3 regions of the Dyadobacter ginsengisoli DSM 21015 genome follow, and region 2 is predicted to be linked to each of the others. Evidence: riboswitches for the same ligand, from Rfam matches in the RefSeq annotation. Region 2 holds a riboswitch; each other region holds the start of a gene.
The links. Region 2 has a riboswitch for cobalamin ahead of BP71_RS22610 (hypothetical protein). Riboswitches for the same ligand answer to the same signal wherever they lie in the genome.
Positions count from the first base shown of each region.

Region 1: another riboswitch for cobalamin. It lies ahead of BP71_RS31530 (TonB-dependent receptor plug domain-containing protein); the one in region 2 lies ahead of BP71_RS22610 (hypothetical protein).
Region 3: another riboswitch for cobalamin. It lies ahead of metE (5-methyltetrahydropteroyltriglutamate--homocysteine S-methyltransferase); the one in region 2 lies ahead of BP71_RS22610 (hypothetical protein).

Region 1 covers NZ_JCANTY010000010.1:140,851-148,847, forward strand. Annotated here, with positions in the region: gene BP71_RS31520 (thioredoxin family protein) at 1-93, shown strand, start outside; gene BP71_RS31525 (YncE family protein) at 132-1,211, opposite strand; gene BP71_RS31530 (TonB-dependent receptor plug domain-containing protein) at 1,222-3,102, opposite strand; cobalamin riboswitch at 3,194-3,394, opposite strand; gene BP71_RS31535 (DMT family transporter) at 3,436-4,377, shown strand; gene BP71_RS31540 (thioredoxin family protein) at 4,551-5,111, shown strand; gene prfA (peptide chain release factor 1) at 5,115-6,188, opposite strand; gene BP71_RS31550 (hypothetical protein) at 6,330-6,914, shown strand; gene BP71_RS31555 (SAM hydrolase/SAM-dependent halogenase family protein) at 6,963-7,853, shown strand; gene BP71_RS31560 (aldo/keto reductase) at 7,873-7,997, opposite strand, start outside.
Region 2 covers NZ_JCANTY010000006.1:198,201-206,197, forward strand. Annotated here, with positions in the region: gene BP71_RS22600 (SusD/RagB family nutrient-binding outer membrane lipoprotein) at 1-1,191, shown strand, start outside; gene BP71_RS22605 (TonB-dependent receptor plug domain-containing protein) at 1,239-3,428, opposite strand; gene BP71_RS22610 (hypothetical protein) at 3,431-4,060, opposite strand; cobalamin riboswitch at 4,166-4,377, opposite strand; cobalamin riboswitch at 4,453-4,636, shown strand; gene BP71_RS22615 (cobyrinic acid a,c-diamide synthase CobB) at 4,900-6,234, shown strand; gene cobN (cobaltochelatase subunit CobN) at 6,256-7,997, shown strand, end outside.
Region 3 covers NZ_JCANTY010000004.1:577,073-585,069, forward strand. Annotated here, with positions in the region: gene BP71_RS17475 (carbamoyltransferase family protein) at 1-800, opposite strand, end outside; gene BP71_RS17480 (hypothetical protein) at 1,037-2,080, opposite strand; gene BP71_RS17485 (acyl-CoA thioesterase) at 2,190-2,573, opposite strand; gene metE (5-methyltetrahydropteroyltriglutamate--homocysteine S-methyltransferase) at 2,647-4,968, opposite strand; gene BP71_RS17495 (hypothetical protein) at 5,002-5,172, shown strand; cobalamin riboswitch at 5,178-5,413, opposite strand; gene BP71_RS17500 (6-phosphogluconolactonase) at 5,583-6,314, opposite strand; gene fumC (class II fumarate hydratase) at 6,470-7,870, shown strand; gene BP71_RS17510 (HEAT-like fold family protein) at 7,945-7,997, shown strand, end outside.

The DNA of each region.
Region 1 (7,997 bases), on a different contig from region 2:
AATGCAGTGAATGAGCTGTTGGAAGGTAAGACAGCTGTAACGACACCCTCTGCGAGGGCGATCGGATGTGGCATCAAATGGAAGAATGCTTAACAAGCAGGAATGCCCCGGGGTTGCCCGGGGCATTCTCGTTACTGGAAGAAAAACCCTGTTGGGGCAACACCTACTTTTAGCGAGTCGACCAGGCTGCCGTCTGCCCGGTAGCGTACTGCATAACCAGCCTGAGCGTACGAAGGGGTGACACCCGCATACAATAACCCTTGTGACGGGTCGACTGACAATCCGCTGAAAACGCGCGGAATCAATGGGGTGTTCATTGCGATTTGAGAGTCGGTAATGGCGAATTTATAGGTGGCGCCATGTTCCTGATTTTTATCGTCATACCACGAGAGCACAAAGAATATCGATTTAAGGTCGGCACTGAATGCAAAGTTACCCGGCGTCTTGAAACCGCCGGTGGCAATGCTTAACGTAGCTTCCACGGTCGAGCTTTCCGTATTAATGCGCGCTACCTTCCCGCCAGCCTGAACCCAAAGTTTGCCGTTTACATCTATACCTATCGGATTGGTGGCTCCTTCAAATGAGATAGGATCGCCAGCCAGGTCAGATGTAGTGTTGATGACGGCGAGTTTTGTCCCCTGGCCCCATGGCGTTGTTCCAACAAATAACTTTCCATTGTGATAGGCGAGGTTCTCCGGTCCGTCAGCAATGTTGATTTTTTTCGTAACCTTCTTACTGTCCAGATCGACGACTGCAACATATCCCGTCTTATATTTCAAGTCTGCGTTGGTTCCCCAGCACGATACATAGGCCTTATTATTGACAATGACCACTTCTCGCGGGTTTTCGATATCTGGTGCGCCAATGGTACCCTCGCTTTTGAAAGTATAACTGTCTACAAATTCCACTTTGTCTTGTCCCGTTGCAGAATTGTCGACCAGAATTATTCCTTTTCCATTTGATGCCACGTAATCCTGTACACCGCCTTTTAATGCAGTACCGTTTGCAGCTGCGAAAATATCCGCGTCAGCTGTGCTCCGTTCACGCGGGAAGTATGAAATAGCCCCGTTATTTTGTGAAAAATTACCTTCATTCATTACAAAAACGCCACTTACGTAGTCACCCTTCGGTGCAGGATCACTTTGGTTACACGACCATACCGCGAGCGTAGAAAGGGCTACTGCTAATGAACTGGCTAACTGTTTTTTCATTTTCATTGATTTATTGAGAATCGTAACTAAAGGTTAAACTTAATGCAAAACTTCTTCCCGGCATCGCGTTGTTACGCACATTCAGATAAAAAGCATTCGTGACATTCCGCACCTGCCCCTGAATGTGCGCCTTGAAAGGCTTCCAGGAGATGGCGGTTTCGGCCAGAATGTTGATCAACCCGTATCCGTCGAAGGATTGTGAGTTATCGAAAGTTGTGAAACGTTTGCCAACAGCCTGGAACTGACCGGTGATTTTCGTCGATTTATACAGGGCAAATGCATTCATATTGGTGCTGTGAAGGGGGACAAAGACAAGCTGCTTTCCTATTATATCCTGCGAATAATTGTCATAAGCCTTTTCCTGAGAGCTCTTATTGAATGCGTAGCCGGCGTCCCATCCTAACCTGGTTGCCCCCGTCCGGCAGACGTAACCTAGTTGCAGCTCGATACCGCGGGCGAGTACCTGTTGCAGGTTTTCGACCCGGTATTTCCTCGAAGGATTCCAATACGTCCAGTCTTTGATACGATTGTGATAGGCTGTCAGTGAAATGCGTAAGGCATTTCCCGGTTCCGGTTTGAAAGTGTGCTCAACGCCCAGCTCTTTGTTCCAGCCGCTTTCGGGTTTAATATCCGGGTTCCCGAGATCTTTCCAGTAACGTTCATTCAGGGTGGGAGTCCGGTAGCTGCGCCCGAGGGAGCCTTTTATGATTACGCGATGCCGATCGTTTCTTATCAAATTGTATTCAGCCCCCAGTGAAGGCGTGAATGGCGGATTGTAGCCGGTGACCAAAGCCTGCCGGAAATTAGCAGAAAAGGTCAGGCGGTCGATGACCTGCCAGCGGCTCAGAACAAAAAAATCGGTGCGGTTTTCAGTTACCGGAGTGTGGGCATAGCCGGGCACTTCCGAACGGAAATGCGTCCATTCAGCACCGGTTTTGAGCGATATTGGATGGAGTGAGCGACCCATATTCAATGTGAAATCTTTTTCAACCCGGGTAGCCAGCTTGTCTGTAACCGAGTGGTCGGGGCGGGAGAGGTCTCCTTTTGCATAGTCAATAATATCGCGTACCCACGCGGTGCGGATGGTGAACGTCTTGATCCGATAACGCAACATGGTACGATACGCCTCGGTGAGCGTCATTTCTCGGCCCGCTTCATCAGTCGGCGTCAGTATAAGTTTGTTGCTGGTGAGCCAGACGTGTGCCGAAATCTCCTGATCGCTCGGGGATTGCAGAAACAGGTCCTGTACAATACCTTTTTGAGCAGTTTCTGTCAGCAGTACCGCGTAATTGCTCCTTGTTTCGTAAGGGTAGTCATTGTTCATGCGTCCGCTGTACACAACGGTCTTGCCCGAAATCGTCCATTGGCCTGTCAACGGTAGGGTGTACCGGACATTAGCCTGGCTCTGATGATTTCGGAAACTTTCTTGCTGCCTCCCAAGGCTAATGCCAAAGCGTCCGGCGGACGGCTTGCTGTCCAGCAAAATGCTGCCTCCCACGGCATCGGTGCCTATAATGCTGGCGGAGGCGCCGTACTGGACAGACAATCGGTCAAAACCAACAACCGGAATGGTGGAAAAATCGGTTTGCCCGAGCGTAGGCGCATTAATATTCAGTCCGTTCCACAGCACGGCAGTGTGATTGGCAGATGTGCCGCGAAAGGAGGCGGTACTCAGTTGGGCAGGTCCGTAGTTTTTGAATGCAATCGGCGTGTAGGCTGATAATGCGTCACCGATGTTCTGAAAACGGAACTGGGCGAGAGATGCGGAATCCATGGTTTGGATTTTAAGGCCACTCATAAACTTCTGAGGAACAAAACCTTTGATAACAACCGGATCCAGGTCGATGGAGTCGCTTTGGGCATAGAGACGCGCCGGTAAGGCTGAGCTCACCCAAAGTATCAAAAAGATAAAAAATTTCCGGTCGGCAGTCACCCCAGCAAAGCAATGGATTGGCGGTGATCTTTGGTTTTTCCTCCGAAAACATCAGATCAAACGCTCTGGCAGGTCTCCTGGCTCATCATTGGGATCCGGGGCCTTCCCGTTCGGAAACAGTGGCATGAAGATCGGTCCGTTTATTGCTGACTTACAGTTGCGGGGACAGTTTCCGGTTCTCACGGAATTCCCTATTAAGCCTAACCGCTGATTAGAAGTGGTTTATGGCACCAAGCGGCGCAAAGTTAGGCATTTTCAATGACTTTTGGTTGTTTGTGATAAGCGCTATCTTTGCGGCAAATTCTGATCCCGTTGGCGGCTACTACTGAAAATTTTCCTGCGACTTCGTCTTATAAAGGCATCTACCTCATGCTCGGGGCTGCGTTTTTCTTCTCGCTTACTTCGGCTATCTCCAAATGGCTTGGTAAGGATTTCCATACGGTACAACTCGTTTTTTTCAGGAACATAGTCGGCGTTGTTTTTGTGATCAGCAGCATCCGGAGGCGGCCATTGCGCCAGGAAGGCGGGAAGCTGGGACTGCTTATTTTCCGGGGCGTGGTCGGCACATTGTCGCTTTACATGCTTTTTTACGCTATTCAAACCCTTGGCCTGGGACGGGCTTCTACTTACCAGTATACCTATCCGATTTTCCTCGCATTGTTTTCCTGGCTTCTGATCGGAGAGACGTTGAATTCGAAGGAATGGATGGCGATCTTCGTCGGATTTACCGGCATCCTTTTTGTGTTTCGCCCCGATCTGTCGAGCTCTTTCCGGGATAATGCGCTGGGACTCGGCAACGCATTGCTGACGGCCATATCCTATTTGTCGATCAGGCAATTGGGAGTCGTGTATGACACACGCGCGATCATTCTTTCCTTTATGCTGAGCGGGATCGTGATGCCCATCCTTTCGATGCTGGTGGGCACCTATTATCCGATAGCGCACTTGGATTTTCTGATCGGAACATTCAAATGGCCGGAGAACGTGTTTCAATGGCTGGGTTTTCTGGCGCTGGGACTGACCGCGTTGCTTGGGCAAAGGATGCTGACACAATCGTTTACCTATGACAAAGCCGGTCGTGTCGCTGCGATCGGTTATTCCAATATCCTGTTTTCCGTCCTGATCGGATTTCTGATGGGTGAAGCGATCCCTTCTGTTTCCATGCTCGCGGGGATGTTTCTCATCATTGCCGGAGGAATACTCGTTTCTTTTGCCAAAAGTAAAAGCGCTTAAAGCCGCACGTTTGAGGCAAAGGCATTGATATCAATCTCCTGTGTTTTGTTTCGTCAAAAAATGCGTAAAATTGGGACAGCTTTCCTGGCTTGCTGATTATTGAATAGCATTTGAGATGCCGGGTAACGATTTGTGTGGGAGGTTTGTTTAAACAAAAAGAAATCAAAAATACCATGAAACGATTCCTGTCATCGCTTTTGATATTTCCGCTGATGCTGATAATCCTGGCAGGTTTCAAAGCGGATAAAGCCAGTAAACCCGCAGAAGGGATCCAATGGCTCACCATCGAGGAAGCCTTTGCCAAAATTCAAAAGGAGCCCCGCAAGGTGGTGATCGACGTTTACACCGACTGGTGCGGCTGGTGCAAGGTAATGGACCGTGAAACTTTCAAGGACAAAGCGGTGGTCGACTATATTAACAAGAAATATTATGCTGTAAAGCTGGACGCAGAACAGAAAGAGGCGATCACACTTGGCGACAAGAAATTCAAATACCTGGCCCAGGGAGGTCGCGGCATCAACGAAATCGCATTGGCGCTTACCAACAACCAACCGAGTTATCCTACCACTGTTTTCCTGGACGATAAATTCAACATGATTCAGCCGCTTCCCGGATATCTGAAAGCGAAGGAATTCCATCAGATCATCACCTTTTTCGGAGAAGATTATCACAAAAAGCAGGATTTCGAGAGCTATAAGGCCAAGACCTATGGCGAGTTGTACCCGGCGAAATAATATTTATACAGTTTCACCCTCCTGCATTCTCTCCGCATTTTCCGCGATGCGTAGTTTCTCGATCAGCTCGGCGATGTCGCCTTCCATTACGGCGGGAAGGTTGTAAACCGTGTAACCTATGCGATGGTCTGTAATGCGGCTTTGCGGGTAGTTATATGTCCGGATCTTGTCAGAACGGTCTCCGCTTCCTACCATGGATTTACGTTGAGAACTGATCGCATCATTGTGTTTTTTCAACTCGATCTCGTATAGCCTCGAACGAAGGACGCTCAATGCCCGGTCTTTGTTTTTCAACTGCGAACGCTCATCCTGGCAGCTCACCACAAGTCCGGATGGGATGTGGGTAAGACGGACCGCCGAATAGGTTGTATTAACCGACTGTCCACCCGCGCCTGACGATTGGAATGTATCCACGCGAACGTCGTTCATGTTGATTTGTACATCCACTTCTTCGGCTTCGGGCAGTACCGCAACGGAGGCGGCAGAAGTGTGGATCCGGCCCTGAGACTCGGTCTGCGGAACGCGTTGCACGCGGTGTACACCCGATTCGAACTTCATTTTGCCATATACATCTTCTCCCTCGACCTTGCAGATGATCTCCTTGTAGCCGCCGTTGGTTCCCTCGGTATAGTCCATGACGGACGAGCGCCACCCCATTTTCTCGAAGAAGCGCTGGTACATCCTGAAAAGGTCTCCCGCAAAGATGGCCGCCTCGTCGCCACCGGTGCCGCCGCGGATTTCGAGGATGATGTTACGGCTGTCGTTAGGATCTTTGGGGATCAGGAGTTCTTTGATCGTCTGTTCAAGTTCGTCCAGGCGTGGCACCAGCTCATCGAGTTCCTCCTTGGCCATTTCTCTCAGATCCTCGTCTTTTTCAGTAGCTATAAGTTCCTTGGTCCCGGCTATGTCCTTTTGCAATTTTTGGTAAATCACATATTGCTCTACAATCTTGCCGAGATCTTTGTATTCTTTGCTGATCTTGGAATAGCGTGTAGAGTCGGAGACAACTTCCGGTTGTATAATTTGTTGAGAAACCTCTTCAAAACGTTCTTTTATAGCTTCTAATTTATCGATCATCTTTATTGGATATCTTTGGCACGACGCATTCGGGGCACAAAGATACGCATTTTAGCTAAATGAATGATTTCAAGACGCCATATGCATGTTATGACGGGTTGGGTGCGGAAAGAGGGTACATCAGACTAACATTTACGGAATATGAAACAGTTATTATACATCGCAGCGATAACCGGAATTCTTGCCGGATGTGATTTTAAAAGTGGCCGCATTGAAAATACCAAGGAATTGAGCCGGGAGATCAAAGCATCGCAAATCAAACGGGTTACCAACACGCAGCTTGTTTATGCGGCCGACGAATGGGGAAAGAAAATAGCGCAGATCGCCGAAAAGACTTTGAAAAGCGAATTGGAGAAAAATCCCGGGTCCGGGGTGGCACTCTGCAAAAATCTGTCGGGAATTCCGGTTGTCGCGGCCTTACAAAAAGAATATGGCGTCAAAGTCGAGCTTATGGGAGCTGCCGACCTGAAAAACCCGGCTCTGTCGCCGAAAGAGCGTGAAATATTGGATGCTTACCTTTACAGTGCCAGAAGCAAGGCGACTGCCGGTGATAATTTGCAGCAGCTGAACGACACTATGCTGGTATATAATGCGCCTGTATCAGCGGAAAGTATTGTTTGTAAAAAGTGCATGAGTGCACAGGACACGACTTTCGCGGTTTGGCGATTGCTTTTCAGTAAAAAGGAGATCATCAGGAAGCTGGACGCCAAGCAGTTGAAAGATTGATTCAGGCAATAATTTTTGTTTATTTCAGGAAAACAAAAACGCGTGACTATGCTGCACAAATTACCGCTGGTGGTTCTTTTCATCGCTTCGCTCACGGCCTCGGCCCAAAATAATACTGTCGTTTTTCAATCCGATTTCGGTTTAAAGGACGGAGCCGTTTCAGCCATGAAGGGTGTAGCGACGGGTGTTTCCCCGGACATCAGGTTGTATGACGTAACGCATGAGATTCCTGCATATAATATCTGGGAGGCGGCTTATAGGCTGGTACAGACCGCACCGTACTGGCCGGCCGGAACAGTTTTCGTTTCGGTAGTAGATCCGGGCGTGGGGACCGAGCGAAAGTCAGTGGTTTTGCTGACGAAATCGGGACATTACTTTGTTACTCCCGACAATGGCACATTGACGCTCGTGGCGGAGCAAATGGGGATCGGGGAGGTGAGGGAAATTGATGAAGCGGTTAACCGGCGGAAAAATTCAGGTGCGTCGTACACCTTTCACGGGCGTGACGTATACGCATACACAGGCGCGCGGCTGGCAGCGAAAGTAATATCTTTTGAGCAGGTAGGACCGAAATTGTCAGCTAATGTCATCTCGATTCCTTACCAAAAGCCTTCTTTTGAAAAAGGGAAAATCCTGGGCGCTATCCCGATCCTGGATATTCAGTACGGTAATGTATGGACCAACATTGACAGAGCGCATTTCGATCAACTAAATGTGCGCATCGGAGACGATGTGAAAGTGCAGGTTTTCAAAGCGGGTGACAAAGTGTACGAAGGGAAGGTAAAGTTTGTCAACACATTTGGGGAGGTGAAAGAAGGTGCGGATGTCGGCTATTTTAACAGCCTGCTTAACTTTTCACTCGGCATCAATATGGGCAACTTCTCGGAAAAATATAAAGTACTGAGTGGAAGTGAATGGAGTATTGTCCTGAGTAAATGAACAATACCCCGCTTCTGATTTATTTTCCGACCACCTGGTAGATTTCGTACCAGTCTTCCCGGGTCAGTTTAATGTCCGATGCACTTGCCCCATTGCGGATGCGTGTTTCGGAAAGTGATCCGATAATGGGTAAAGTACCCAGCT
Region 2 (7,997 bases):
GTCCTCAATGAATTGCAGGAATCCCAGAAGGTGGAGCAGGAATCAAAATGGCCGGGATACAAGAACCGCATTGTCATTTCCGAGATCATGAAGGCTTATACCTACCATTTCCTGACCGATATTTATGGCGGCCCCATCCCCTATACCGAAGCCCTGAATGCCGATGACGTCACGCCGGCTTACAACAGTGGCGAGGAAGTATATGCAGGATTGCTCGTCACACTGGACGAACAGGTGAAACTGCTCGATCCGGCGCAGCCGAGCTATGCCACCGGCGATGTGATATACGGAGGTGAAGTGAATGCGTGGAAGCGGTTTGCCAATTCGTTGCGGTTGCGGATTGCTTTGCGGATGATCGATGTGAAACCTGCCGAAGCTACTGAAGCCATTAAGAAGGCCCTGGATCCGGCGAACGGGGGCATTATAAGTAGCCAGGATCAAAGTGCGCTGTTCCGCTGGCTGCCGTCTCCGCCGAACAACAATCCAATGAACCAGGCCTTTAAAGTACGGGCTGATTTTTCGATGTCGAAGCCCTTTATCGATTATCTTAAACTGTATGACGATCCGAGGCTGCCTGTTTTTGCAGAGCCGCTGCTGAATAGCAACAATTATGTGGGTGAGACGTACGGTCTCGAGAACAGCGATGCGAGTTCCAATGGAGATCCCACCCTGGTGAGCCTGCCGGCAGGTTACGCGGTCGGCGCTACGGCACCGACGATCTGGCTGGACCTGGCGGAGGTGAAGTTTATGCTGGCTGAAATTATCGCGAGGGGTTTGAAAGTCGGCTTGACCGGAACTGCGGCCCAATATTACCAGGAAGGCGTCACCGCATCCATGCGCTTTGCGGGCATCCGCGACGAAAACATCACGGCTTATCTCAAAAAGGTGCCGTATAATGCCGCCAAATGGAAGGATTGCATCGGCTCCCAGAAATGGATTGCGATGTATACGCAGGGCATGCAAGGCTGGCTGGAACGTCTCCGGTTGGATTTCAGGGACCCCAATACCGGCAAAGCCATTTTTGCATTACCCGCCGACGGCTCACTCGACCCTGATGTAACGGATATATCGGCCCGCATGAGTTACCCGCTTGTAGAAGCGTCGCTCAACGGCACGCATTACCGGATGGCGTTGGAAAGAATTGGAGGCAGGAATAGCAAGGCTGCTAAGAATTGGTGGGATAAATTTTGATGAAAGGCGGGCGCAACGCATGTTTACGATGCGCCCGTTTTACTTTGTTAAAATCGCTTCACATACCGAACGGACAATGCCCTTCCGGGCAGATTGTATCCCCGTTTTTCGTAATAGTTCTCATCGGTGATATTGCTTAGTTTCAGCGCGATGGCGTGGTCGCCGACGATTTTGAACTGCGCGGTGAAATCCAGCACCATATATTTCGGATATTCTATTTCGGGATTGATCGGATCGGTGTAGTCGATGTCTTTTCGTGTTCCGATCGATCTTCCGGATAATCTGATTTGAAGCCATTTCAGGTTATCATACGCAATGCCGTAATTGAAAGTATTTCGTGCAACATTCTGAATGTCGCGCTCCACTTCGGAGGCGTCGGTGCCAACAATCAGCTCCCTGGCTTTGATTATTGAATTACCGTTCCAGAATGCTCTGAGCGAATAGTGATAGTCGCTTCTGGCCCCAAAATCATAGGATAATTCGGTTTCCAGACCTGTGATTTCCGCGTCGGCCGCATTCACAAAAGTGGCCCTGGATGTAATCACATCACCATTGGGCAGTGGCTCGTTCACGACATGTATGATTTTCGCGATGCGGTCGTCTACCTGCGTATGGTAGAATGTGGCATTGGCTGCGAAACCTGCTTTGGGTTTATTGAAATCCAACCCAAGATCCCAACTGAAACTGCTTTCGTTTTTCAGATCAGGATTGCCCGCAGTGATCGCAATGCGGCCTTTCGAGTCGCGGATCTCATTATATCCTGCCACGCTGTACGCATCCGTGGTCACGAACGCCCTGCCGACATTGGTCTTCATCCGAAACGAAGGCACGAGTTCGTACGTAATGCCCAGACTTGGACTTGTGAATGGACTGGTCTTCTTCCCTGCTTTATAAGTAGGGAGCAGGGCGGTTTCCCGAACATCAAAAGTAATGTGATCGAGTCGGATCCCTGGCTGTACGGTCAGTTTTCCGAAATTTAGCAGGGCTTGGCCGAAGAAGGCATTGGAAATCAGCGCATATTCCGGTTGAGTAGGGGCGCGCTCCGTGGTGTCGTTGGTCCAGCGACGGCTTTTGGTAGAAGCATTGAGATAATCATAACCCAATATCACAGAATGACGGCCTAATTTCCAGACATCCTTCACCTGAATACCCTTCCATGCGTTGCGCCCCTGCGCCGACCGGAAGGGGACAACAGCCTTGCCAGACACATTTTGTGTGTAATTTTTGGTACTCTCTTCAGAAGTGAAAACTTTCACACTCGGATTATGCCGGCCAATCAGGCCACTTAATGAAACATCCAGGGCCTGCCGGTCCAAGTCCTTGGTACTGGCCTCGGCACTTCCTGACGATAGCTCACCCGGCGATTCTACGTCCTTCGCCTGAAATTGCTCCCCACGGACATCCACCCGCCAATGCTCATTGATCTGGTATCCGAGGCGCAATGCACCAGAGAAATAATGCAGCTTGGTGAACGGTCGCCGGTCGCCGTCACCGGTGGTCTCGTCGGTCTCAACCACGGGCCGGCCGATGTAGTTTTTTTGTGCATGTTTGTACCCGAAGGCGTCCCTCAGCCAATTGTTTTTCCCGATCCGGTAATCTTTGGATCTTTCCAGGTAGCTGAATGAGAGATCGTAATCGAGTTTTGAAGTAATATTCCCGCCCGTATGAAGCCCTGCCTGAATGGTTTTGAAACTACCATATTCAACGAACACATTACCGGCTGGCTCACCTTTTGAACGTTGCGTGATTACGTTGATCACCCCGCCCATAGCCTGTGAACCATACAGGGAAGAAGCAGGCCCTTTCAGAACTTCAATCCGCTCGATACCATTGAGATTGATCTGCGATAGGTTCGTAGCACCGGCCGGGCGTCCGTCGATTAATAGTAATGTCCTTTGGTTCAGACCCGAAAACTGGGGCCGGAAGCCGCGGATTCCAATGCCGGATGAAAGGTTCGGATATTGAATTACATCCACAGCGGCGGTTTTTCGGACGATATCGGTCAGGTCGGCGGACGGAGTCATCCGGATATCGTCCCCGGAGATCAGCGTGAGCTTTTGTGCGATCTGTTCTTTTTTTGTCTCAAATCGCGTCGCGGTCACGACCACGGCGTCCAGCTGTTTGTGATCGGAGGAGTCGGGGACGTTTTCCTGCGCGGACGCTGGCAGGTTAGCGAGAACGAATAACATCAACCCGGCGAAAGGCCTGCGGAAAGAATGGTACAAAGTAATATGCATTGTTAAGATTGAAATGATTCGTATAAAGTCACTGCGCCAATGAGGATCGAGAATGAGCCGACGAGGTAGTTGACGATGGTCAGGAAACGGTCGCGCTTGCCGGCAAAACGGCCGATCGAGAAGGCAAAGAAATAGCCGTAAGCCGACATGGAAAGGATGATGCCGACGCTCTGGAGAATGATGATCCAGACGGCCGTGACGGCGTCGCTGGCAGCGAGCGTCAATGCAACGGCGCACGCTCCGCCCGTGCCCGCAAGCCCATGAACCATGCCTACCCAGAACGAGCGGCTGACCTTAGGATCATCGGCAATAGGGGAGTATGTATTCTTTTTGAAATTCCTTCGGATAGCCAGCATGCCCAGCCAGATCATCAGCGGCCCCACCAGCAATTCCACTTTACCGGCAACCTGCAACGAAAGCGTCGACCTGAGAAGTAGCACCAGGACGGCAAACAGGATCAATGTGAGAGAATGACCCAACGCCCAGTGCGACGAGCGCCATATCAGTTTCCAGCGTTGTGCCGGACTTTTATTTTCATCGGTGGCCAGTACCGATACCGCCGCCATATGGTCGGGTTCGAAAGAATGTTGTACGCCGAGCAGCAGCGAGTCAATGAGCAGATAATGAATCATTTGGATTTCCGCATAAATTAAAAAACAACTTATGGGAGAATGCAGAAGGCGACTCAGGTTACATGTACCTGCGTTGTTGTCCTCTTGCCTTTCTTCCCGAAAGCAAAACCGGATTGTTCAACGGCAGGTCTTCTGGCTCGTCCAAGCTCTTGCGCCTTCCCGGGCTTTCGAATGATTGAAGTCATTCAAAAAGTCTATCCCAGTGACATCATGCAAGAGCGATGTTTTGAACTTACAGCAGCGGGTACTGCTCCGGATTTGCACCGGATTCCCTTTTAATCACGCGCAGAGCGTGAACCTATGAATGTGCAAAGCTAGCTTTTTTTGACCGAGTAAAACCAGAAAACCGGATGATTAAGCCTAACTTTGCGGTCCAACAAGTTCTTTAACATACTTCTACAACAGAAAAGGTAATGCATTTCAATGCATTCCAGGGGAATCGTGTGAAAATCACGAGCTGTCGCGCAACTGTAAAGGGACAATTTTGAATGACGAATGATTGGGCAAAAATTATTCAGTCAAACATTCAGAATTAAAACCCAAAGCCAGAGCACCTGCTTTTTCATGTTGACAATGCTTTCGCGGTTTGAAGCAGGGTCAGGTTTGGATATGGCCGGGATTTGCTCCCGCCTGCCGGTTTCGGTGCTTCCGTTCATACCTTTCTTTCTTTGCTTACTTACTGATATCGCCTGATGTGTGGCTTTTCAGATCCTGACTTTCTGAGGGCCGGGATCCCGGATGGTTTGCGATTGCTGGGATAGGATGATGAAGAAAGCTTGTATCTAAAAAAGGAGTCATTGCCTTGAAATAAATAGCTAACAACAAAACCGCCCTCCTCAATGCAGTCAGCATTCCTCATTTCTGCTCCTTCCAGCAACTCGGGTAAGACCACCGTTACGCTGGGGTTATTGCGCGCATTGAAAAATCGGGGGTACAAGGTGCAGCCATTCAAATGCGGGCCGGATTACATCGACACAATCCATCATACCACCGCTGCCGGGACGCCAGGGATTAATCTGGACACTTTTATGGCTCCCGGATCGCATGCAGAGGCGCTGTTCGAAAAGTATGCTGGCGCATCGGATGTAGCGGTTACCGAAGGGGTAATGGGGTTGTTCGACGGGGCCGACAGGATGAAGGGAAGCAGCGCAGAGATCGCGGCTTTGCTGGATATTCCGGTAATAATGGTTATTTCGGCGCAGTCGATGGCCTATTCCGCGGCACCGTTGATTTATGGTTTCAGCCGGTTTGATCCACGGGTACGCATTGCCGGTGTCATTTTCAATTTTGTCAATACCGAGTCCCATTACCGTTTTTTGAAAGAGGCCTGCGAAGATGCCGGTGTTGAGGCACTGGGTTATTTGCCTAAGGATCAGAACCTGGTGATCCCTTCGCGGCATCTGGGGTTGCATATTTCTGCTGATACCGATTATGAGGCCATTGTTCAGAGACTGGCCAAAATTATTCCCAAAACCGTTGACGTGGACCGGCTGCTCGAAATCACCCGAAATAGTAACCAGCGGACAATTGCAAAACCTATTGTCCCGAAAGCGGATCCGCGAAGCCCGCTCCGGATCGCAGTGGCCCGCGACGCAGCTTTTTCTTTTTTGTACCACGAAAATATCGAAGTATTAAAATCAATCGGGCAGGTGGAATGGTTCAGCCCGATACAGGACCGGCAATTGCCAGAGACGGATTTGTTGTACCTGCCAGGCGGCTACCCGGAGCTTTTTGCAGTTGAACTGTCAAAAAACACCCCGATGCTGAGCGCCATAGCGCATTATTGCGGGAGCGGAGGCATCACCTATGCCGAATGCGGGGGCCTGATGTATCTCGGTAAAAGCATTACGGACCACCGTGGCGACAGCTTTGAGATGGCAGGCGTGCTGGACGTCCGAACCTCGCTGAAACATGCGCGGATGACGCTGGGCTATCGGAAACTGCATTGGAATGGGCTGGAAATCAATGGCCATGAATTTCACTATTCGACGGTGACCGACGAGAAAATAACTCCCGAACCTGTGCTGATCACCAATGCAAAGGGCATTCCGGTCGATACCCGCTTGTATCGGGCCCAAAATACTTTTGCTACCTATACACATCTTTACTGGGGAGACAAGCCCGAGTTTATTAGCCATTTAATCCAACAGTCGAACCGCAATCGTTCACATTAAGCCGATTGCCGATAGCTCCTTATGAAACGTCAGCGCGTCACCCGATCCGATGGAAAAGCCATTAACCTCGTTCAGCGGCGGGGGCACCTGTCATATTGTTACAATGCCTGCTGCTGCGGCCGGGTCGACCGGGGTTATGCGCCTATCCCTGTGGAATTGTATAAAAATGAATGGTTGCGGAGAAAGCTTCGGAATGTGGTGCATATGACCAAAGGCGGTTGCCTGGGGCCCTGTACACTGGCTAATGTGGTGACACTGCTGTTTGACGGTCATTCGGTCTGGTTCCATTCGATCAACTATGAATGGCAGATCATCGCCATTTTCGATTATATAGAGAGTATGGTAAAGGCCGACCGGTACCTGGTACCGCCTTCCGACCTGGCGGAGTATGTGTTTCAGTTTTACACCTGGAAGGGAAGCGAACATGCGACGGTGGCTGGTCAGGTGGCGCTACCTACGGAAGGCATTGTATTTCTGACCCATGCCGACACAGACCTGCTGACATTGAACCGTGCGATGCAGCTCTTGCCGGATGATTTTCCGAGGACAACCGGTATCAGTTTGCTAGCCATCAAGAGCGAAGAACAAATGCAGCAGTTGCTGCAACGTGAAATTGCGGAAGCAAAAATCATTGTTGTGCGCATCCACGGCAGGTTGAGCAGCATTCCGGGTTTTGGAGAACTGGTGAACCTGGCCGGACAACGCGGGCAGCATCTGATCGTGGTGAGCGGCACAGGTGAGTTGAATCCCGAATTTGCTGCTGTATCCACCGTTTCTCCCGCCATTTTGCAGGAAACACTGGGTTATCTTCAGGCAGGAGGATACAACAACCTGCTGTCGTTACTAGGCTATCTGTCTGACCATTTACTAATGACGGGTTTTGGTTTTGAAACACCCGCTGTGCTTGCGGAGCACGGTATTTACCATCCGGACCTGCCCGAGCATGCGGATCTGGACGACTGGCTGAAACACCGGGACCCGCAGCTGGCGACGATTGGCATTACATTTTACCGGGCTCATTGGCTAAGCGGTAATACACACTTTATAGACACCATGGTGCGATCGCTGGAAGATCGGGGTGTGAATGTACTGCCGGTTTTTACCTCATCACTGAAAGCCTTCAATCCGGAATCGGGGAAACCCTATGCGTTTGAATTTTTTGGAAAACCGGAAGAATCCGGCATTGCCGTCCTGATCAACACGATATCTTTTGCGATGAACGACGTCAGGGCTGCGGGGGCGCGGCCTGTGCAAACCGATGCGCTGACTGCCCTGAATGTGCCGGTGTTGCAAGCCATTGCCTCGGGGATGAGCCGTGGGCCCTGGGAATCGTCGGCGCGGGGATTGAATCCGCTGGACACGGCCATGAATGTGGCGATCCCTGAGTTTGACGGGCGTATCATCACCGTTCCGGTTTCTTTTAAGGAGAAAAACAAAGAAGGAAGAGGTTATGAACCGCTGGAAGACCGCGTCGAGCGGGTAACGGGTTTGGCAGTCCGGTTTGCAAGGCTGCGGTACCTGAAAAACCGGGATAAGAAAATTGCTTTTATCCTCACCAATTCCAATACGAAAGCATCGCAGATCGGTAATGCGGTGGGATTGGATGCGCCGGCATCGCTGCTGAATATCCTGAGGGCCATGCAGGCCGAAGGATACCGGATCGACCAGCTTCCGGTGACGGGGACAGAGCTGATCCATGCATTGATCGACCGTTGCTCCTATGATGAAGAGTTTCTGACTTCCGGGCAACTCGCACAGGCGAT
Region 3 (7,997 bases), on a different contig from region 2:
CCGAACAGAGCCTCCCATTTATGCTCGTTCACCATTTTCAGGCCCGTTGCATAATCGAAATAATCCTGATCAAGCCACACCGATCCATCTTCCTTCAGATCGATGAGATCTTTCAGAATAATCTCCTCGTAACGCTTGATGTCGGGCGAAGTGGGGTCTCCGTACGGCGCGAGACCCATGAGTTTGTATTCTCCCGAATTCACCCTGAAGCCCAGGAAGTAGGTGAATGCCGAATAAAGGAGTCCCAGCGAATGCGGGAAACGAAGTTCTTTTAAAATACTGATATCTTTTCCTTCACCCAGGCAGATCGAAGCCGTGGCCCATTCACCCACACCATCGATGGTCAGAATTGCGGATTTCTCAAAAGGAGAAGGATAGAATGCACTCGCTGCGTGTGACAGGTGGTGCTCCGGGAAGAGCATTTTCACCTTTTTCTTCTTTTTATCGTAACCCAGCTTTTCGAGTTCCTCGTTAATCAATCTTTTGAGAAACATCTTTTCCTTGATCCAGACCGGCATGGCCGTCAGGAAGGATCTTACACCCCTTGGGGCAAAAGCGTAGTAGGTTTCAAGCAATCTTTCAAACTTAAGGAGCGGTTTGTCATAGAAAACAATCGCGTCGAGCTCGTTTAGAGAAAGTCCGCCGTATTCCAGACAAAATTTCACTGCATTAGAGGGAAAACCGGGATCGTGTTTTTTGCGGGTGAAGCGCTCTTCCTGGGCTGCCGCAACTATTTCTCCGTTGTCGATGAGAGCCGCGGCCGAATCATGATAGAAAGCCGAGATACCTAAAATTTTCATTAAAGCGTATTTATATAAATATGTATAGCTTTTCGACCTACACTGTTCAAAAGGCGTGCAAGTTAAGCATTTTGGGCAACCCTGCAATCGAACCCCGCTACCGAGCACCTTAGATTTGTTATCAAACGGCTCGAAATCAGTCAAATGTCAGCCAGGAATAATGAAATGTTAACACAGGGCCTAAATTCAACTACCCTAAATAACTAATTCTGAATCACTTCCAGGAAACGTGAGCCTTATTCCAGTAATTTATGCCGTACGATAAATTCGGTAATCTCATGTGCAAGGCGTTGTGCCCCAGGCCCGCTCAAATGGCAGACATCGCAAAACAGTTCCGGGTCTCTCGGCATCCGACGCTCCATGTCAAGAAATAACGTGTTGTGCTTGTTAACCAGCCCCTTTAAAACCTGGTTATGTATGGCTATACCTTTTTTGACATTCTCCGGCCTGCCCCACATCACGACAGGCGTAGCAACAAATCTGTTGCATCCCGCAAAATGCTGCATATCCTTTTCCTCACCGGTCAGCAAAACGTTTTCGGGAAAAAAGGATGCATAGCTCACCAGCAAAAGCTTGTCACCCCGCTTTTTGGCAATGGTTATAATCTCCTCCAAATTTCGGCGATAGGGTTCTTCTGTCTTGATATCCGAACCATATTGCGCGAACTGCGGGTCGACCTCCCCATGGCTAATGTAGACGCGATGTTCCAGGCGGTCTTTAACGTTACCCATCACCTTGTCGAGCACATAAGGTATTACTGTAATGTTAATCTCCGGATGAGATTGCAGAAGGTAGATATCGTGATACCAGCGCATGTGTGAATAATCCTGGCGAAAGTCTTGCGCCGGAACATTGTTAGCCCTGTTTTCGTTGATCGCTTCATAGTAAAGTACGAGGTCAAAGCGCTTCTCTCCTAGCAAACTGTATTTCAACGCATTGTCCCTGGAAGTATGACCAGCATCCGCCACATTATAAAAAGCGTACCGTGCTCTTTTTCCATAATGCTTTTGCAAAATCGTGTCCAGCCTGCTTTCCATATGTGTCCAAGCCGTACTTACCACTGAACCGCCCAGGATAAGCACATTTTTAACTTCACCTCCCCGTCGAATCTCATTGGAACTGACTTCCTTCATGTTAGCGTAAAACCCGGAATAAAGGTAGTCGGATGGCCGAAAGAATGGATAACCGAAGAACAGCAATCCCAGGCGAAGCAGAATCTCTGACACGATATAAAGGAAAAGAACAAAGATACCTGAGAAGATAAAAGAGCGTGATTTCATGAAGCAGGATGCCGATACAGATGGAACAGTCCCTTCAATATCACCTTCTGCTCATTTTTTTTGTTTTCTGATGAATAACCGGCTGATAAAATTACCCTTCGGGCACTGCTTATATGATCCTTGTAGGTTTGTGATTTTCGTCAAGCGCCACGAAAGTAAAAATCCCCGTCACCGCCTTCTCCCGGCTCTCTTCATACATCTTCTCTACAAAAATATCTACCCTGACCTTCATACTGGTATTACCAACGGTTTCAACGCGCCCCACGAGCTCAATAATGGTCCCGGCTGGGATTGGATGCGTAAAATCAATGCGGTCGGATGAAACGGTTACGCAGCGTAATCTCGAAAAGCGCGTTGCGGCAATAAATGCTACCTCGTCCATCATCGATAATGCGGTTCCCCCGAAGAGGGTGTCGTAGTGGTTGGTGTTATTGGGAAATACGGTTTTAAAAACGCGGGTTTCCGAAGCGGTAATTTTTTCTGCTACTGTCAAAACCTTAGAAAATAGTGATGAGAACTGGAATAATAATAAGTTGGGTGTGGCCATCTGCGACCACACCCAATTGCTATCCGGCAACTTCCACCGATTCGCGCAGCAAGTTAGCCGCAGAAATCATATTCCGCAAAGCGGCCTCCGTTTCCGGCCATTTCCGGGTTTTAAGCCCGCAGTCGGGATTTACCCACAAATTGCGGGCAGGGATGACCTTTAATGCCTTTTCCAGGAGCAGAACCATTTCCTCCACGGTGGGTACTCTCGGGGAATGGATGTCGTATACGCCCGGTCCTATTTCATTGGGATAGTTGAATGCAGCGAACGCGTCGAGGAGCTCCATTTGCGAACGCGAGGTTTCGATCGTGATCACGTCGGCGTCCAGGGCAGCGATAGAATCGATAATGTCATTAAACTCCGCGTAGCACATGTGCGTGTGGATCTGCGTCTGGTCCGCGACACCTGCCGCGCTCAGGCGGAAGGCGTCCACGGCCCATCGCAGATAGGTATTCCATGCGTGCTTACGCAAGGGAAGTCCCTCACGAATTGCCGGCTCGTCGATCTGGATCACACGGATACCAGCTTTCTCGAGGTCTACTACTTCGTCGCGGATAGCCAATGCGATCTGGAAAGCTGTATCTTTCTTTGGCTGATCATCCCGCACAAACGACCATTGAAGAATAGTGACGGGACCTGTCAGCATTCCTTTCACCAGTTTTTCGGAATTAGCTTGCGCAAACGACGACCATTTCACCGTCATCGCTTCAGGCCGCTCTACGTCACCATATATCACCGGCGGCTTTACGCAACGGCTGCCATAGCTCTGTACCCAACCATTCTGAGTAAAAACAAATCCCGACAAACGCTCTCCGAAGTACTCGACCATGTCGTTGCGTTCAAATTCGCCGTGCACCAGCACATCTATACCCAGCCGTTCCTGCCAGCGCAGAGAGTCTACTATCTCCTCCCGGATGCGTGCCTCGTATTCGTCTATTGACAAGGCGCCTTTTTTCAACTGCGCGCGGAGTTGCCGCACCTCGTCCGTTTGCGGAAATGAGCCGATCGTAGTCGAGGGGAATAGCGGTAATTTTAATTTTTCAAGCTGAATACTCTGGCGTACCGCAAAACCATTCGACCGCTCAAAGTCTTTTTCATGAATAGCTGCAACGCGCTGCTTTACTTGCGGTTTATGGATCAATGCAGAGGTACGGCGACTGTCAATAGCTTGCTGATTAACCACAAATGCCCGATCCAATTGCCATTCCGTTCCGGAAAGCCTCGCCAGAGTTGCCACTTCATTCAATTTTTGTTTCGCAAATGCCATCCAGTTTTTAATCTCGGGTGTCAGCACCTGCTCGTTTTTTTCGAGATCCAGATCGAACGGGCTATGCAACAAAGAGCAGGATGGTGCGATCATCACCCGGCTTTCTCCGAGCACATTCACAGCCTTTCTGATCAGCTCCAGTGATGGCCCGAAATCATTTTTCCAGATATTACGCCCATCCACTACTCCCAGAGACAGTTTTTTGGAAGAACCGATGAACGACGCGTTGTTCAGCATCACATCCAGGCTTTCCAGCCCCCTGGTGATATCGATATGCAATGCATCCACGGGTAAGCTCACAGTCACGTCCGCATTGTCCTCCAATGCCCCGAAATAGGTCGTAACCAATATTTGTAGGGAGGGTAATTCTTCACGGATCTGCTGGTAAGCACGCTCAAATGCAAGCCTATGCTTCTCCGACAGATCGAGTACTAATGCCGGCTCGTCCAGTTGCACCCATTTGGCCCCACGCGCGGCCAATTCTTTTAAAACAGATAGATAAACCGGTAAAAGGTTGTCCAGCAAATCGATTTTCTCAAACCCCTCTTCTTTTTCCTTCCCTAACAACAAATAAGTGACCGGGCCCAGAAAAACCGGCTTTGTGAGAATTCCTTTATGCAATGCATCCTCGAATTCGATAAGTGCTTTGTCGGAGTACCGCCTGAATTTTTGATCTTTCACAAACTCCGGTACCAGGTAATGGTAATTGGTATCAAACCATTTGGTCATTTCCATTGCCTTGATATCCAGGCCGTTCTTCTGGTATCCCCTCGCCATGGCAAAATACAGTTCAAGTTCTTTGTTCGATTTGCCGTCGAGCAGCTGGTGATAACGCCGGGGAATCGCTCCTACCATGAGGGACATATCCAAAACGTGGTCGTAAAGGGAGAAATCGTTCGATGGGATCAGCTCAATACCCGCACGCTGCTGGGTATCCCAGTTCTGGTGACGGATCTGCTGGGCTACCTTTTGCAACGCATCCCGATCGATAGTTCCGGCCCAGAATTGCTCATTGGCCTTTTTGAGTTCACGATGGCTCCCCACACGCGGATAGCCGAGGTTGTGTGACAACATAATTTTTGTGTTTAAAGAGTTTGAAAAAACCCTGTGAAAACACCCACCCATCCCGGCGACATCGCTGCCCCGGTACATCATACGCTCCCGTTCACCGCCCTGGCCGCAGAAAATGTGCAGACATGCCTCCCTGAATATATCCAGGAGCGCGGCTTCGGGGTTAAATATGTGGTAAATCAATACTTGGCCATTCCCCGATCGTGAGAGAATAGTCATTGAGGATGACGGCAAGTCTCCTGGCTTATATCATTTTTACCGCCCTTCTCGCTGTTTCGGCTTTCCTGAAAGCCTGACTGCAATGGGTCACGAGGGTAAAAAACCGCATCCATGTGATGCAGATACTTACAGTAGCACGACTGCCCGTGATTTGCACACGGTTCCTTTTTTCTTTTGCTGTATTTTGGCTGAGGGATCCAAAAGCAAAACCATCATCCCGATTGACGGGTGTTCACAAAGAACAGCTCAAATTTAAAAGGAATGGAGATTGGCCCGGAAATGGGCTATTGAATTAAGTGACGCGAAGAGAAATTAATGTTTTGGCAGGATAAAATATCTGTTTTTGAATCGAAACAGCCCCCTCAAAAGTGATTTTGATATCCCGATTTCGTGACCAGCTATGAAACCGGGGCAGCTGCGTCCCCGTCGAGGATAAATTCCGCATTCAAATGGTTTTGCAATACCGTAGCAGGAAAATCTCTGGAAACGGGGAATGCCATTGCCCGTTGAATGATTGCCGCTTTGGGCCTCCCGGAAGCGAGCAGGATCGCGGCTTTGGCTTCCAGAATATGTTTGATGCCCACCGTCAATCCCTTCGTAAGTTCAGTTGGCTGATGAAAATACTTTTGTCCTACTTCTTTGGTAATGGTTTCCAACTCCGAAATATGGGCATAAGTATCCCAGGAGGTACCCGGTTCATTCAACGCAAGATGTCCGTTCATCCCCACACCCAGCACGATCAGATCGAGACCACCCAGACTGGCCAGAGCCTTATTAACACGATCGCATTCATCCTGCGGGTTCAACGCCCTTCCATTAAAAAATATGATTTGACTGTCGCGAAGGCCAATCGGTTTCAAAAAATCCCTGTCCAGCAGGTCCCGGCAACTCCCGTCGTCGCCTGCTCCCATTCCTATCCACTCGTCGAGTCCGATAAATGTGCATTGTGAAAAATCAACCCGGCCGTTATGGTGTGCCGCCACCAGCGCTTGGAACATCCCTTTGGGCGTACTTCCCGATGGGAAACATACGACCGCGCGAGGCTTGTTGATCAACAAAGCGATTACACGTTCCGCAGCCGCAAAGCTCATCGTAGTATAATCCGGGTAGATACTGATTTTAGGAGTCATAATAAAGGCGGTATTCGGGATCAGGTCTCACCAATCTAAACATTCTTTTCCCGTCCTTAAACATTTGTCCTTAAAAAACACCAAAAACTGCAAGTCCGCCCCTAACTTTACCGCTTAGTACGCATTGTTCAATTACATTATCATTCTACTTAAAAATGGAATACCGTATAGAAAAAGACACCATGGGCGAAGTGCAGGTTCCTGCCCATGTATACTGGGGTGCCCAGACGCAACGCTCGATCCAGAACTTCCCTATCGCCCAGGATATCAACAAGATGCCTAAAGAAATTATCAAGGCATTTGCATACCTGAAAAAAGCCGCAGCCATCACCAACTATGAGGCCGGTACGCTCCCGAAAGAGAAAAGCGACCTGATCGGGCAGGTATGCGACGAAATCCTGGCTGGCCAGCTCGACGACCAATTTCCGCTCGTGGTATGGCAAACCGGCTCGGGAACACAGTCCAACATGAACTGCAATGAAGTAATCGCCTATCGTGGACATGTATTGCAAGGCGGGGACCTGGCCGACAAAGCCAAATTCCTCCACCCGAACGATGACGTTAACAAGTCGCAGTCATCCAACGACACCTATCCGACCGCTATGCACATTGCAGCTTATAAAATCCTGGTGGATATAACGATCCCCGGCATTACGAAGCTGCGCGACACATTGAAGGCCAAAGCGCAAGCGTTCAAGAATGTGGTTAAAATCGGCCGTACACACTTTATGGACGCCACGCCGCTGACTCTGGGACAGGAATTTTCGGGCTATGCTTCCCAGCTGGATCACGGCTTGAAAGCGATCCAAAATACCCTCGCGCACCTTTCGGAGCTCGCATTGGGCGGAACCGCAGTGGGAACAGGCATTAACACACCTCCCGGATACTCTGAAAACGTGGCGAGGCACATCGCCACACTCACGGCGCTGCCATTTATCACAGCCGAAAACAAATTCGAAGCGCTCGCGGCACACGATGCGATCGTAGAAGCCCATGGCGCATTGAAAACCGTAGCTGTAAGTCTGATGAAGATCGGAAACGACATCCGTATGCTCTCATCGGGGCCACGCTCGGGAATCGGCGAAATCCACATTCCGGATAATGAGCCAGGTAGCTCCATCATGCCGGGAAAGGTAAATCCAACCCAATGCGAAGCGATGACCATGGTCGCAGCGCAGGTAATGGGTAACGATGTAGCGATCAGCATAGGAGGCTCCAACGGCCATTTCGAATTAAATGTGTTCAAACCACTGATGGCCTATAACTTCCTGCATTCGGCACGTCTGATCGGCGATGTCTGCGTTTCATTCAATGACAATTGTGCAGTAGGCATCGAACCGCTGCACGACAATATTAAGAAGCATGTGAATAATTCGCTGATGCTTGTAACTGCATTGAATACTAAAATCGGTTATTACAAAGCGGCAGAAATAGCGCAAACTGCACACAAAAACGGCTCTACCCTGAAAGAAACGGCCGTGGCACTCGGTTATCTGACGCCAGACGAGTTTGATGCGTGGGTAAAACCGGAAGATATGGTTGGAGAGATTAATTAATTGACACCCAATCCTTATAACTTGGCAAATGCTCCGCGGTGACGCGGGGCATTTACTTTTAAACATCGGCCGCCATGAACATCAAAAATGAACTGCTGGCAGATCCTTTTCAATCCAAACGTAAAGC